DNA from 3 places in the Telluria sp. B2 genome. Region 2 is predicted to be linked to each of the others. Evidence: predicted binding sites of a transcription regulator. Region 2 holds the regulator's gene; each other region holds the start of a gene.
What was found. Region 2 encodes HrcA, which represses chaperone genes, less so after heat shock. Its sites were predicted from a motif close to TTAGCACTCNNNNNNNNNGAGTGCTAA; they were not measured.
Positions count from the first base shown of each region.

Region 1: the regulator HrcA is predicted to act here: its motif matches at 2,771-2,797, upstream of rpoH (RNA polymerase sigma factor RpoH).
Region 3: the regulator HrcA is predicted to act here: its motif matches at 3,141-3,167, upstream of groES (co-chaperone GroES).

Region 1 is NZ_CP196525.1:4,706,859-4,712,005, forward strand. Features, by position in the region: gene ftsY (signal recognition particle-docking protein FtsY) at 1-803, shown strand, start outside; gene ACSUZJ_RS20790 (cell division ATP-binding protein FtsE) at 810-1,511, shown strand; gene ftsX (permease-like cell division protein FtsX) at 1,508-2,437, shown strand; gene rpoH (RNA polymerase sigma factor RpoH) at 2,919-3,809, shown strand; gene pstS (phosphate ABC transporter substrate-binding protein PstS) at 4,787-5,147, opposite strand, start outside.
Region 2 is NZ_CP196525.1:626,618-631,764, forward strand. Features, by position in the region: gene ACSUZJ_RS02810 (HAD family hydrolase) at 1-578, shown strand, start outside; gene hrcA (heat-inducible transcriptional repressor HrcA) at 638-1,654, shown strand; gene fur (ferric iron uptake transcriptional regulator) at 1,863-2,297, opposite strand; gene ACSUZJ_RS02825 (outer membrane protein assembly factor BamE) at 2,376-2,987, shown strand; gene dapB (4-hydroxy-tetrahydrodipicolinate reductase) at 2,995-3,804, shown strand; gene ACSUZJ_RS02835 (barstar family protein) at 3,806-4,132, shown strand; gene ACSUZJ_RS02840 (IS4 family transposase) at 4,384-5,147, shown strand, end outside.
Region 3 is NZ_CP196525.1:1,226,850-1,231,996, reverse strand. Features, by position in the region: gene ACSUZJ_RS05505 (EthD family reductase) at 1-142, shown strand, start outside; gene ACSUZJ_RS05500 (rhodanese-like domain-containing protein) at 158-496, opposite strand; gene ACSUZJ_RS05495 (hypothetical protein) at 506-892, opposite strand; gene ACSUZJ_RS05490 (metalloregulator ArsR/SmtB family transcription factor) at 1,009-1,308, opposite strand; gene ACSUZJ_RS05485 (EVE domain-containing protein) at 1,384-1,845, opposite strand; RNA gene ssrS (6S RNA) at 1,940-2,121, opposite strand; gene ACSUZJ_RS05475 (cell division protein ZapA) at 2,168-2,479, opposite strand; gene ACSUZJ_RS05470 (hypothetical protein) at 2,476-2,715, opposite strand; gene groES (co-chaperone GroES) at 3,256-3,546, shown strand; gene groL (chaperonin GroEL) at 3,592-5,147, shown strand, end outside.

The DNA of each region.
Region 1 (5,147 bases), 1.4 Mb from region 2:
TGTACGAGGAACTCGAATCCGCGCTGCTGATGTCGGACGCCGGCATGGACGCCACCGAGCACCTGCTGAACAACCTGCGCCGCAAGGTCAAGGAAGACAAGCTGCTCGACGCCGCCGCCGTCAAGGCCGCCCTGAAAGCGCTGATGATCGAGATGCTCAAGCCGCTGGAAAAGCCGCTGGAGCTGGGCCGCCACGAGCCGCTGGTGATGATGATCTCGGGCGTGAACGGCGCCGGCAAGACCACCACCATCGGCAAGCTCGCCAAGCACATGCAGCGCGAGGAGCAGTCGGTGCTGCTGGCCGCCGGCGACACCTTCCGCGCCGCCGCGCGCGAGCAGCTGATGGTCTGGGGCCAGCGCAACAACGTCACCGTGATCTCCCAGGCCTCGGGCGACCCGGCCGCCGTGGCCTTCGATGCGGTCCAGTCGGGCAAGGCGCGCGGCGTCGACGTCGTCATGGTCGACACCGCCGGCCGCCTGCCGACCCAGCTGCACCTGATGGAAGAACTCAAGAAGATCAAGCGCGTGATCGGCAAGGGCATGGATGGCGCCCCGCACGAGACCCTGCTCGTCATCGACGGCAACACCGGCCAGAACGCCCTGGCCCAGGTGAAGGCCTTCGACGACGCCCTGCAGCTCACCGGGCTGATCATCACCAAGCTGGACGGCACCGCCAAGGGCGGCGTGCTGGCCGCGATCGCGCGTACGCGCCCGGTGCCGGTGTACTTCATCGGCGTCGGCGAAAAGCTGGACGACCTGCAGCCCTTCAATGCAGAAGAGTTTGTCGAAGCGCTGCTGGGATAAAGGCCGATGATCGAATTCCACAACGTATCGAAGAAATACTCGGTCGACGCCACCGCCCTGCGCGACGTCACCCTGAACATCGACAAGGGCGAACTGGTCTACCTGGCCGGCCCTTCGGGCGCCGGCAAATCGACGCTGATGAAGATGGTCGCGGCGGTCGAACGCCCGAGCAGCGGCCGCGTGGTCGTGTTCGGCCAGGACATCGGCAAGATCAGGAAAGCCGGCATTCCCTTCCTGCGCCGTAACCTCGGCCTGATCTTCCAGCACCAGCGCCTGCTGAACGACCGCAACATCCTCGCCAACACCATGCTGCCCCTGCTGGTGACCGGCGCGCCGAAGGCCCAGGCCGAGCAGCGCGCCCGCGCCGCCCTCGACAAGGTCGGGCTGCTCGAGCGCGCGAAGGCCCATCCGCTGGAACTGTCCGGCGGCGAGCAGCAGCGCGTGGCGATCGCGCGCGCCATCGTCAACCGCCCGCAGATCATCCTGGCCGACGAGCCCACCGCGAATCTCGACCGCGTGGCGGCCGACAAGGTGATCGACGCCCTGCGCGCCTTCAACGCCGTCGGCGTGACCTGCGTGATCTCGACCCACGACGAGCAGGTGCTCGACCAGGCGGGACGCGTGATCCGCCTGGAGCACGGCCAGCTGGTGTCGGGCGGCATGGCCGGCGCCGCCGGCATGGCCGACGCGACCGGAGGTGCGGCATGAGCCCGTGGTTCCGCCAGCACCGCTTCGCGCTCGGCGCGGCGCTCTCCACCGTGCGCAAGGCGCCGGGCAGCTTCCTGTTCAACGTGCTGGTGATCGCGGTCGCGCTGACCCTGCCCTTCGCCGGCATCACCCTGCTCGAGAACGTGCGCCCGATGTCCGAGCAGCTCTCGGTCGATCCCGAGGTCAGCCTGTTCGTGCAGCCGGAGGCGACGCGCGAGGAAGCCCGCGCGATCGAGCCGCAGCTGCGCCAGATCCTGGAAGGCATGGGAGACAACAAGGCCAGCATCAGCTTCATTCCGCGCGAGCGGGCGCTGGAAGACCTGAAGGCGCGCAGCGGCCTGTCCGATGCGCTCGACACGCTGGGCGACAATCCCCTGCCCGACAGCTATGTGATGAAGCTGGCCGGTTCCTCGAACACGGCCGACGCCGCCCGTATCGACGCCGTGGTCGAGCAGCTGCACCAGCTGCCGCACGTCGACACCGTGCAGGTCGACTCGGCCTGGGTCAAGCGCCTGGCCGCGCTGATGGACGTGCTGCGCCTGGCGCTGCTGCTGCTGGCGGTCACGCTGGGCGTGGTGGTGATCGCGGTGGTGTTCAATACCATCCGCCTGCAGGTGCTGACCCAGCGCGAGGAAATCGCGGTATCGAAGCTGCTGGGCGCGACCGACAACTTCATCCACCGCCCCTTCTACTACACCGGCGCCCTGTTCGGCCTGTGCGCCGGCGCGCTGGCCCTGGCGGGCGTGGCGCTGGCCCTGCGGCCGCTGAACACGGCGATCGCCGAGTTCGCGCGCCTGTACGCGTCGGAATTCCAGCTGGCTTTCCTGGGGCCACTGGAGCTGGCCGCCCTGCTCGCGATCAGCGCCGGCCTCGGCCTGATCGGGGCCATGCTGTCGGTGCAACGTCACCTGGCGCGCCTGAACTGAGCGCGCGCTCCTGACTGTCCTTCTCCGGGCGGGCCCATGGGTCCGCCCGCGTCGTTTTCCAGCCCTCCCATGCTTCCGGCTTGTGCGTCTACTTCCCTCGCCGAAGTAGGAATTTGCCTCGCCATGCCCCGAACTCGGTGCTTCGTGCGCCAACTAACAGAAACGGGCTTTCGACCGCCCTTAGTCTGTGGCCTAACGCGACCCACAAGAGGTAAGTACTTGAGATAGCTCAATAAATCTGCGCCGTTTCACTCTACAGTAAAGCGGGCATGATTAATGCTTATAAGCAATACTTTGACGAGACTTAAACGACCCTGGCATACGGGGGCGTCGCTAGCACTCACCCCTAGAGAGTGCTAATATATGACTCAAGTGAATGTAAATGGGTTCGCTGGCATCCGGAATCAAGCCGAAAAAATCGGCAGCGGGAATTGTCCCGTTGCGCGAGATGCAGCACAAATTACTTACGAGGGAAAACATAATGTCCGCACAATCCGCATTGGTTCCAACCGGCAGCCGTGCTCTGGGACTTGGCTTCACTGGCAATCTCGGTAACATCGACGCGTATATCTCCGCGGTGAACCGGCTGCCGATGCTGTCCCACGAGGAAGAAGTCTCGCTGGCAAAGCGGCTGCGGGAAAAGAATGATCTCGACGCCGCGCAGAAACTGGTGCTCTCGCACCTGCGCCTGGTGGTGTCGATCGCGCGCGGCTACCTGGGCTACGGCCTGCCGCACGCCGACCTGATCCAGGAAGGCAACATCGGCCTGATGAAGGCCGTGAAGCGTTTCGACCCGAACCAGGGCGTGCGCCTGGTGTCGTACGCGATGCACTGGATCAAGGCCGAGATGCACGAGTACATCCTGAAGAACTGGCGCCTGGTGAAGGTCGCGACGACCAAGGCCCAGCGCAAGCTGTTCTTCAACCTGCGCAGCAACAAGCAGGGCCTGGACGCGATGTCGCCGGGCCAGGTCGACGACCTGGCGAAGCTGCTGGGCGTCAAGCGCGAGGAAGTGATCGAGATGGAAACCCGCCTCTCGGGCCGCGACATCGCCCTGGAAGCGCCGACCGACGACGAGGACGACAAGTTCTCGCCGATCGCCTACCTGTCCTCGGACCAGCAGGAACCGACCAAGGTGCTGGAAGCCGAGCAGGTCACGCGCCTGCAGTCCGAAGGCCTGGAGACGGCGCTGGGCAAGCTCGACCCGCGTTCGCGCCGCATCGTCGAAGCGCGCTGGCTGGCCAACGACGACGGCTCGGGCGCCACGCTGCACACCCTGGCCGAGGAATTCGGCGTGTCGGCCGAGCGCATCCGCCAGATCGAATCGGCGGCGTTGAAGAAGATGAAGGGCGCGCTGGCGGCGTACGTGTAAGCCGGCGGCAGCATCATGTGAAAACGGCGGTCCAGCGATGGGCCGCCGTTTTTTATTTCTTGATGTCGCTCGCGGCGACGGGTCTGTTTTTCGTAGGGTGGGCACCTGTGCCCACGCTGTCTCACCAGTTGATCGGCGGCGCCTCGTGAACTCGCCGAGATTTTCGTAGGCTGGGTTCTTGAACCCACGCGGTACGACGCATGATCACCGTTTGCCACGAGCTCGTGCGGCACCGCATATCGACCGATGAGACCGCGTGGGCTCGAGAGCCCACCCTACGAGATCAGCGGCTAGATCATATGGCGCCACAGAGCGGCTGATGCGACTGTTTTTCGTAGGGTGGGCACCTGTGCCCACGCTGTCTCACCAGTTGATCGGCGGCGCCTCGTGAACTCGCCGAGATTTTCGTAGGCTGGGTTCTTGAACCCACGCCGTACGACGCATGATCACCGTTGGCGGCGAGCTCGTGCGGTGCCGCATATCGACCGATGAGACCGCGTGGGCTCGAGAGCCCACCCTACGAGATCAGCGGCTAGATCATATGGCGCCACAGAGCGGCTGATGAGACTGTTTTTCGTAGGGTGGGCACCTGTACCCACGCTGTCTCACCAGTTGATCGGCGGCGCCTCGTGAACTCGCCGAGATTTTCGTAGGCTGGGTTCTTGAACCCACGCCGTACGACGCATGATCACCGTTGGCGGCGAGCTCGTGCGGTGCCGCATATCGACCGGTGAGACCGCGTGGACACAGGTGTCCACCCTACAAAAGCACTGCAGCGGTGAAGCAACGTTTGCGGCGATATCATACGGCGCCGCAAATCGATCAGTGAAACCGCGTGGGTTCAAGAACCCACCCTACGGCCGACCACCACGAAAAAACGGCGGCCCCATCCCTGGAGCCGCCGTGAACCTGGCCGCAAGTCACCAGCGGCCAGCCCGACGCGGGGTTGTTGAGGCCCCGTCCTGTGATCGATCCGATCAGTAGATCGCGTTGCCCGACGCGTCCTTCAGCTGGGCTTTCCACGCGCCCTGGACCAGCTTGACGACCGACGGCGGCATCGGCACGTAGTCCAGTTCGGCGGCGGCAGCGGCGCCGTTCTTGAAGGCGTAGTCGAAGAACTTCACGACTTCCTTGCCTTTGGTGGCGTCGGCCTGGGTCTTGTGCATCAGGATGTAGGACACGCCCGTGATCGGCCAGCTGTTCTTGCCGGCGGTGTCGGTCAGGATCACGGCGAAGCCCGGGGTCTTGGTCCACTCGGCGCTGGCGGCGGCGGCCTTGAAGTTCTCGTCGTCCGGCTGCAGGAACTGGCCGTCCTTGTTCTTCAGCTGGGTGTGCGAC
Region 2 (5,147 bases):
CGGAACGCTTCACCATCGACAGCCTGCGCCAGGCCCGCCTGGAGCTGCTGGCCCAGCGCCCCGAATTCCAGCTCGACCTTGGTGCGCTGCGCCGCGCCGGGCTGGAGGCCGCCTTCGCGCAGGCCGGCGAAGATCTTTCCAAGGTGGAGCTGGCGATGGTCGAATTCTTCGCCGCGCGCAATGCCGTGATTCCCTACGACGACGTGCTGCCGGGCCTGTTGCGCCTGAAAGGCAAGGTGCTGATCGGTTCGATCACGAATGGCAATGCCGACCTGCAGACGATCGGCCTGGCCCACCATTTCAAGGCCTCGGTGGCGGCGCCGCAGTTCGGCCGCGCCAAGCCCGATCCGGCGATCTTCCATGCGGGCTGCGATGCCCTGGGCGTGGCGCCGCAGGAAGCCGTCTACGTCGGCGACGACCTGATCCTCGACGTGCAGGGCGCCCAGCGCGCCGGGATGCGCGCCGTCTGGATGAACCGCACCGCCAGCCGGCGCCACCTGGAAGTGGGTGTGCAGCCCGACGCCATCGTTGCCGATTTCGACGAACTGCTGGCCTGGCTCAGGCAAGAGCACGGCTGACTGCACAGCCTTCAGCCGAAGGTGCATAATAGGAGCGGAACCATTTTCCGCTTCTCCCCATGCAACTTGATACCCGTGCCCAAACCCTGCTGAAAGCCCTGGTCGAGCGCTACATCGCCGATGGCCAGCCGGTCGGGTCGCGCGCGCTGTCGAAGATTTCGGGCCTGGACCTGTCGCCGGCCACGATCCGCAACATCATGGCCGACCTCGAGGAAATGGGTTACGTCGCCAGTCCCCACACCTCGGCCGGCCGCGTGCCCACGCCGCGCGGCTACCGCCTGTTCGTCGATACCCTGCTCACCGTGCAGCACCTCGACGAGCAGGGCGTCGACGCCGAGCGCATGCGCCTGGCCGCCCAGCAGCCGCAGAAGATCATCGCCAACGCGGCGCAGATGCTGTCCTCGCTCACCCAGTTCGCCGGCGTGGTGCAAAGCCCGCGGCGCGAATCGGTATTCCAGCAGATCGAATTCCTGCGCCTGTCCGAGCGCCGCATCCTGCTCGTCATCGTCGACCCGCGCGGGGACGTGCAGAATCGCCTGCTGCTCACCGAGGTCGACTACACGCCGGCCCAGCTGGTGCAGTCGGCCAACTACCTGAACCAGAACTACGCCGGCCTGACTTTCGACGAGGTGCGCGCGCGCCTGACCGGCGAGCTGCGCCAGCTGCGCGAGGACATCGGCGGCCTGATGCAGGTTGCGGTGGAGGCCGGCAGCGAAGCGATGTCCGAAGGCGAAGACATGGTCATTGCCGGCGAGCGCAATCTGCTGTCGGTGTCGGACCTGTCGTCGAACATGAGTTCGCTGCGCCAGCTGTTCGAGATGTTCGAGCAGAAGACCGGACTGATGCAATTGCTCGACGTCTCCAGCCGCGCCGGCGGCGTGCAGATCTTCATCGGCGGCGAATCGAACCTGGTGCCGATGGACGAAATGAGCGTCGTCACCGCACCTTACGAAGTGAACGGCAAGATCGTCGGCACCCTGGGCGTGATCGGCCCCACACGCATGGCCTACGAGCGCGTGATCCCGATCGTCGACATCACGGCCAAGCTGCTGTCGAATGCGCTGAGCCATTCCTGACGGGGTGGCGGACCTTCTGCCGATGCGCTTGCATCGATATCCGTAGGGCGGGCGCCCCGTGCCCACGCGTAAACGATGAGCAGACGCAGCGCTTTATGAACGCCAACGCGACGCAGACTTCACGCGTGGGCACAGGGCGCCCACCCTACAGGTAACAACAAAAAACGGCGCCGCGGCGCCGTTCTTCATTGCAGCGGAAAATCCCGCTTCAGTTATTGCCGCGATGCGGACACGCCGTCTTGATGCAGTTGCCGTAGATTGCCAGCGCGTGCTCGGCGATCTTGAAACCGCGTTCGACGGCGATCCTGTTCTGGCGCGATTCGATCTCCTCATCGAAGAACTCTTCGACGTGGCCGCAGTCCAGACAGACGAGGTGGTCGTGGTGCGAGCCCGCGTTGAGCTCGTAGATAGCCTTGCCGGTTTCGAAGTGGTTGCGGTTCAGCAGGCCCGCCTGTTCGAACTGGGTCAGCACACGATAGACCGTCGCCAGGCCGACGTCCATGTTGTCGGCCAGGAGGATTTTGTAGACGTCTTCCGCCGTCAGGTGCCGCACTTCGCTGTTCTGGAAGATTTCCAGGATCTTGAGGCGTGGCAGGGTGGCCTTCAGGCCGCTCGCCTTCAGGTCGGTGGGTTTGTTACTCATGTTTGTTACTCGTAGATGGGCGGAGTGCTTTATGATATAGCGTTTTGGAAGCTCCCGCTAAACGTTTTGAGGTTACATATGCGCGTCACCCATGCCGTAGTTCACCGTCCCTATGCCCGGGCTGCACTCGCCGCGGGCCTCGCATGCACGCTGCTGCTGTCCGGTTGCGCATCCTGGCGCAACCAGACCAAGCCGGCCGCGCCGGCGAGCACCGACGCGGCGGCGGTGGCAGCCGATGCCGACAAGGCGGCCGCGCTGGCCAATTCGGGTGCGCAGACGACCAAGGTGACCAAGCTGCAGAAATTCCTGTGGATCTTCTCGCCCTACCGTCCGGACATCCAGCAGGGCAACTTCGTGTCGCAGGAAATGCTGAACCAGCTGAAGGTCGGCCAGACCCGCGACCAGGTCCGCTTCATCCTCGGCACGCCGATGCTGGCCGACATGTTCCATGCCGACCGCTGGGACTACCCGTTCTACCTGGCGCGCGGCAACGGCGAACTGACCACCAGCCGCGTTACCGTCTACTTCAAGGACAATGTCGTCGAACGCTTTGACGGCGGCAACCTGCCGACCGAGCGCGAGTACATCGACCGCATCGCCGGTCCGACCCAGTTCCCGTCGAAGAATGCACCGACCCGGCCGGTCGCCCCGGTGACCAACGCCGCCCCGGCCAATACCAATATCCAGTAAGACTGTCATGACGCAACTGAAAATCGCGGTCGCCGGCGCCAGCGGGCGCATGGGCCGCATGCTGATCGAGGCGATCGCCGCCTCGCCCGATACCATCCTGTCCGGCGCGCTCGACGTCGCCGGTTCGCCCTTCATCGGCACCGATGCCGGCGCCTTCTCGGGCCAGCTGACCGGTGTGATCATCCAGTCGGACCTCGACCGCGCGCTCGCGGGCGCCGACTGCCTGATCGACTTCACCCGTCCGGAAGGCACGCTCGGGCACCTGGCCTACTGCGCCGACCACGGCATCAAGATCGTGATTGGCACCACTGGCTTCGACGAAGCGGGCAAGGAGGCGATCCGCGCCGCCGCCGGGAAGATCGCGGTGGTCTTCGCTCCCAACATGAGCGTGGGCGTGAACGTCACCCTCAAGCTGCTGGAGATGGCGGCCAAGAGCTTTGCCGAAGGCTACGACATCGAGATCATCGAAGCCCACCACCGCCACAAGGTCGACGCGCCCTCCGGCACCGCCCTCAAGATGGGCGAAGTCATTGCCGACGCCCTGGGCCGCGACCTGAAGGAATGCGCCGTCTACGGCCGCGAAGGCGTGACCGGCGAACGCGATCCGTCGACCATCGGCTTTGCCACCGTGCGCGGCGGCGACATCGTCGGCGACCACACCGTGCTGTTCGCGGGCACCGGCGAGCGCATCGAGATCACGCACAAATCGAGCAGCCGCGTGACCTACGCCCACGGCGCGCTGCGCGGCGCCCGCTTCATTGCCGACAAGGCGAACGGCCTGTACGACATGCAGGACGTGCTGGGCCTGAAGGACTGACATGGCCAGCGTTCAATTGAACGGCGCCGCCATCGTCGACGAGGCGGCCTTCCACGCCGAGAGCCGCCGTGCTTTCGGCTTCCCGGATACCTACGCCAACACCATCGACGCCTGGGTCGACTGCCTCAGTTACCTGCGCGACGACGAGAACATGACCAAATTCCGCCTCAAGCCGAACGAGGTCCTGGAAATCGTCATCACGGACGGTGAAGCGCTGCAGCAGCGCCTGCCGGACCTGGTCGAGGAAATCGCCTACTGCGTCGGCGGCATCAACGAGCGCTACGAGGACTACGGCGAAAAGCCGGCCCTGAAGCTGGTGCTGCGCTAGAAAAGCGGCACCGCCTCGGGCCTTTTGCCGGCAAACGGCCCGGAACGTCACGCTTTTTGCTTGCAAACGGCCCGGAACCTCACCCGTAGGGTGGGCTCTCGAGCCAGTCCTTTAAAGGTGGGCTTCCCTGAAGCAATCGCAATAGCGTGGCACTATTATCTGCAGATTCCGTCCAAGTGGTACAGGAGGAATGTGCCATGTTGATGAACGAGGTGATAGCGCACTGCGCCAAGGGAAGTCCAGTCACGGTGATGACACGACTGGCGCTCCAGCATGCATTGGAGCCGGCTTGGCTCGACAAATTATTTAACGGCAAGCGCGGCAAGCAATATGAAAGGGAGTTGCTGTTCTCGACGACAGTAGACCTGATGTCGCTGGTAGCAGTTGGGTTACGTCCATCGCTGCATGCTGCTGCGCGAGAGTGCCCAGACTTAGGCGTGTCGGTGCAGGCACTGTACGACAAGATCAACCATACCGAGCCAAATCTGGTGCGTGCCCTGGTCACCGAAAGCGCAACGCGCCTGGACGCGGTGCTGGCGCCGATGATCATAGACGAGCCGCTCACAGTGCCGGGATACCGAGTACGGATCGTCGACGGCAGCCACCTGGCAGCGACCGAGAAGCGGCTCAAGCCATTGCGGGGTTTTGGCGGCGCACCTCTGCCGGGCCACTCCTTGGTCGTCTACGATCCGGACCGGAAACTGGTCATCGATATCGAGCCGTGCGAAGACGCTTATACACAGGAACGGGCGGTGATGACGTCGTTGCTCAAACGCGCCATGCCGGGCGAGCTATGGATCGCCGATCGCGCTTTTAGCACACGTGCCATCCTGGGCGAATGGAGCCGCCGCGGCTGCCATTTCATCGTGCGTGAGCACAGCAGCACGCCGAATCCAGCTACGCTCGGCGATCTGTCTTCTCAAGGGATTGTGGAAACGGGAGTCGTGTTCGAGCAGACAGTCGAGTTTGAGGGGGAAGCCGGGGAAACGATCGCGCTGCGGCGTATTGAACTGCG
Region 3 (5,147 bases), 600 kb from region 2:
CGCCATGGGCCACCTGTTCTGCGAGTCGGTCGATGCCTTCCAGGCCGGATTCGGCCCACATACGAAGGAAATCATGGCCGACATCCCCAACTACACCAACCAGAAGCCGGTGATCCAGATCAGCGAGGTGCTGGTCGGATAAGGCCGGCCCTTCCCTTCAGTGTCCGCTGTCGACCGGCAGGCTGGCGCCGAGCCAGCCGGCAATGCCGGCCGACATGACGCGCACGTCCGCGTAGCCGAGCCGTTCCGCCCTGCGCGCCGCCTGCGGCGCCTTGCGGCACAGGGGATTCGAGCAGTAGAACACCAGCGGCGTGCCCAGGTCCGCCGGCAGCATGCCTGCGTCAAAATCGGGGGCCAGATTGAGCGCCCCCGGCACGCGCGCCTTCAGCCAGGATTGGCGCGCATTCACGTCGACCACTGTCACACCGCCCTGCACCATGCATCCGTGCAGTTCACGCGGCGCGATCGATTTCAGCCCCATCAGCATCGCAAACATGATGCCTCCTCAAGTGCGGGCTGCGCCGAAGCAGCGCAGGATGGCCGCCGCCAGCGACAACGCCAGCAGCGTGCCGCCGACCAGGTGCATCGAGGCCAGCGGCGCAAACAGCGCGGCCAGCATGTAGCCGAGGCCGCCCAGCACCAGGCTCCAGCCGGCAAAGCGGCGCGCGGCCTGTTCCCGTTCGGGCGCGCAGCGCAGGCTGGCCAGCTTCGTCAGGGACTTCGGAATCACGTTGGCGTAGAAAACGACGATGGCGCCAAGCAGCAGGCCCATGAAACGCGGCGCCAGGCCGGCATCGATGTACTCGGGCGTGGCCCAGCGCAGCGCGCCGGAGATGGCAAGGATGAGTCCCGCGCCCAGCAGCGCACGGCGGTATGGCAGAACAGCAGTCATGATTTCTCCTGTTTCGATCCAGCTTCAAGTTGTGCAAAAACTCGCCATGGCAGCGTTGCATCGTCTTGCCGTATGAGTGCACTGTCTTCGACGATGCGCCTTGCCCTGGCGCTTTTTCACAACTTTTCGGGATGGCCGTCTTCCGGCCGCGTGACCTGCAAACCAAACGTCTGGGCAAACGCCAGCAGCGCCTCCTCGAGTACCGACAGCTTGAGGCGATAGGTGACGTGGCGCCCCTGCTTCTCGGCTTCGATGAGACCTGCCGACACGAGCACCGCGAAGTGCGCCGACATGGTCGGCTTCGAGACGTCAAACATCTCCGCCAGTTCGCCCGCGCCGATCGGTCCGCGCTCCTGCAGCAGTTGCAGGACTTTGCGGCGGGTCGGGTCGGCCAGGGCTTTGAAGACGGTGCTCATGAGTCGATTATTAGCTAATCATCGAACTATTGCAAGCAATTTAACGGGTGTACCCGCCCTGGGTGCAGACTGCATTTATTTGCGGATCCATTCGAGAATCCTGTTCCACTGGCTGGTGGTGACCGGCGAAATGGACAGGCGGCTGCCTTTCTGCAGCAATACCATGTCCTCCAGTTCGGGAATCGCGCGCATCTCGGACAGCGGCAGGTAACGGCCCTGCTCCACCGCCTTCACGTCGACGGAGATCCAGCGCGGTTGTTCGCGCGTGGCTGTCGGGTCGAAATATTTGCCGGCGCTGTCGAATTGCGATGCGTCGGGATAAGGGCCGCTCGCCACCTGCGCAATACCGGCGACACCGGGAACCGCGCAACTGGAGTGATAAAACAGGACGCCGTCGCCGGGCTGCATCGCATCGCGCATGAAATTCCTTGCCTGGTAATTGCGCACGCCGAACCAGGCCACCGTCTGGCCCGGCGCGGCCAGCACGTCGTCGAAACTGACTTCATCCGGTTCGGATTTCATCAACCAATAGCGCATCGCTTCTCCTGCACGATAAAAAACGTCCCTGCCCGCAAATGAAACGGGCATAAAAAAACGGTTGCGTGCCGATGCGCGCAACCGTCTTTTGGAATATAGCCCCGCCTGTGCCGTTTATGCCGGCATCCCAGAACCTGACGGTTCAAGGTGGTCGCAGTTAGCTCAATTTCGGGTTCGTCGGACTAGCGACGCTCACGCCCATCGAACATAATCCCGCAACCGATGCATACAAATGGTTCAAGGAATATATGGCAATCTCGAACACCGCAGGGTGCCTCGCAGTTTACTCGCTTGAACGGGCATGTCAAACGAATTTGGACCTTCAGGGCAAATTTTCTTGCGGCGTCAGGGCCTGGTCGAGGACGCTGTGCATGACGGCGAGCTTTTGTTTCACTTCCAGCATCGTCATGTCCGACAACGGACCCTGCGGCGACTTGACCGAGAGGAATTCGGCAGCCACGCTCAGCGCGGCCATCACGGCAATGCGATCGGTGCCCTTCACCTTGCCCGAGTCGCGCAGCGCGATCATCTTGCCGTCGAGGTAACGCACGGCGTCGCGCAGCGTCGCCTGCTCCCCTTCCTTGCAGGCCAGGCGGTAGGGCTGGCCCATGATCGTGACATCAAGATAAATCATTGCTTGGCCTCGGCGTTCGTGGATTCGTCTGCTTCTTCCTCTGCCGGTGCAGGCAATTGCTCGATCACGGCTTCCAGCCGGCGCTGGGCCTCGACCAGCCGCTCGAGGAGCGCCGTGTTCACTTCGTTGAGCAGCACATTGGTCTGCTGTAGTTGCGCATTCTCGCTGCGCAGCGTCCCGACCAGTGCGGCGAGCCGTTCGATCTTGTCGGATAGGTCTTGGAATTCGGAAATCATTCGTAACTATAGGTCTGATAAGGTTTGACAGTCAACAGGATAGCGTGTTGTGCGGGGCGGTGCCTTTGCTGGGTGGACACCTGTGTCCACGCGGATTGAACCACGGGCATGGCTGCCGTGCCCTGCGGTGCCCGGAGCCGATGCCGCACGCAACGCTGGTCAAGGCGCCGCTGCTCGATCGATGAGACCGCGTGGACACAGGTGTCCACCCTACAAGTGCGTTCTGACACTCCCTTGACCTCACTCAAGTACCCCGGCAACAGTGCGTCAGCGCGGAATGCTTCGGTGCTAACCTTGCCGCTTTGTGCCTGCGCGGATTGCTTGTGTAACAACAGCCGCGTGACCCCAGCGGTTTGAGCCCGCACAAGCCGCAAAGTGAATTTAGCAACAGGCGCGCTTGAAATGCCTAATTATCGTCCCTATAATTAGCACTCGTTAGTAGAGAGTGCTAACAACTCTTTCGAGCCGCAGCGTCATTACACGATGCGGCAACAACGCAGATAAATAGCTAGTCCAAACCACTGAATAAAGGAGTTTTGCATGAACCTTCGCCCTCTGCACGATCGCGTTATCGTGAAGCGTCTCGACCAGGAAACCAAGACTGCCTCGGGCCTGATCATCCCTGATGCAGCGGCGGAAAAGCCAGACCAGGGTGAAGTCCTGGCAGTCGGCAACGGCAAGGTGCAGGACAACGGCCAGGTGCGCGCGCTGGAAGTCAAGGTCGGCGACCGCGTCCTGTTCGGCAAGTACTCGGGCCAGGCCGTCAAGGTCGATGGCCAGGAGCTGCTGGTGATGCGCGAAGAAGACATCATGGCCGTTCTGGTCTCGTAATCCTCCCTGAATAAAACAGTTCACGAATAACTGGAGAAATACAAAATGGCAGCTAAAGAAGTAGTGTTCGGCGACGCAGCGCGCGCCAAGATGGTCGAAGGCGTCAACATCCTCGCCAACGCAGTCAAGGTCACCCTGGGCCCGAAAGGCCGCAACGTCGTGCTGGACCGCGCATTCGGCGCCCCGACCGTCACCAAGGACGGCGTCTCGGTCGCGAAAGAGATCGAACTGAAAGACAAGCTCATGAACATGGGCGCGCAGATGGTCAAGGAAGTCGCTTCGAAGACCAGCGACAACGCCGGTGACGGCACCACCACCGCGACCGTGCTGGCACAAGCCATCGTGCGCGAAGGCATGAAGTTCGTTGCCGCCGGCATGAACCCGATGGACCTGAAGCGCGGCATCGACAAGGCCGTCGCCGCTACCGTCGAAGAACTGAAGAAGATCGCCAAGCCGTGCACCACCTCGAAGGAAATCGCACAGGTCGGCGCGATCTCGGCCAACTCGGACGCATCGATCGGCGAGCGCATCGCTGAAGCGATGGAAAAAGTCGGCAAGGAAGGCGTCATCACCGTCGAAGACGGCAAGTCGCTGAACGACGAGCTGGACATCGTCGAGGGCATGCAGTTCGACCGCGGCTACCTGTCGCCTTACTTCATCAACAACCCGGACAAGCAAGTCGCCATCCACGAGAACCCGTTCGTCCTGCTGTGCGACAAGAAGATCTCGAACATCCGTGACCTGCTGCCGGTGCTGGAGCAAGTGGCAAAAGCCGGCCGTCCGCTGATGATCATCGCCGAAGACATCGAAGGCGAAGCACTGGCGACCCTGGTCGTCAACAACATCCGCGGCATCCTGAAGACCGTTGCAGTGAAAGCCCCTGGCTTCGGCGACCGTCGCAAGGCCATGCTGGAAGACATCGCCATCCTGACCGGCGGCCAGGTGATCGCCGAAGAAGTCGGCCTGACCCTGGAAAAGGTCACGCTGGCAGAACTGGGCCAGGCCAAGCGCATCGAAGTCGGCAAGGAAAACACCATCATCATCGACGGCGCCGGCTCGGCTGAAGCGATCGAGGCACGCGTCAAGCAGGTGCGCGTCCAGATCGAAGAAGCGACCTCGGACTACGACCGCGAGAAGCTGCAGGAACGCGTGGCCAAGCTGGCCGGCGGCGTTGCAGTGATCAAGGTTGGCGCTGCCACCGAAGTCGAAATGAAGGAAAAGAAAGCACGCGTCGAAGACGCCCTGCACGCAACCCGCGCTGCCGTTGAAGAAGGCATCGTTCCGGGCGGCGGCGTGGCCCTGCTGCGCGCTCGCGCCAACCTGAACATCCAGGGCGACAACCCGGACCAGGACGCAGGCATCAAGATCGTCCTGCGCGCCATGGAAGAGCCGCTGCGCATGATCGTCCAGAACGCCGGCGAAGAGTCGTCGGTCGTGGTCTCGGGCGTGCTGGCTGGCCAGGGCAACTACGGCTACAACGCCGCCAACGGCACCTACGGCGACATGGTCGAAATGGGCGTGCTGGATCCGGCCAAGGTCACCCGTTCGGCTCTGCAGAACGCAGCGTCGATCGCCGGCCTGATGCTGACCACCGACTGCAT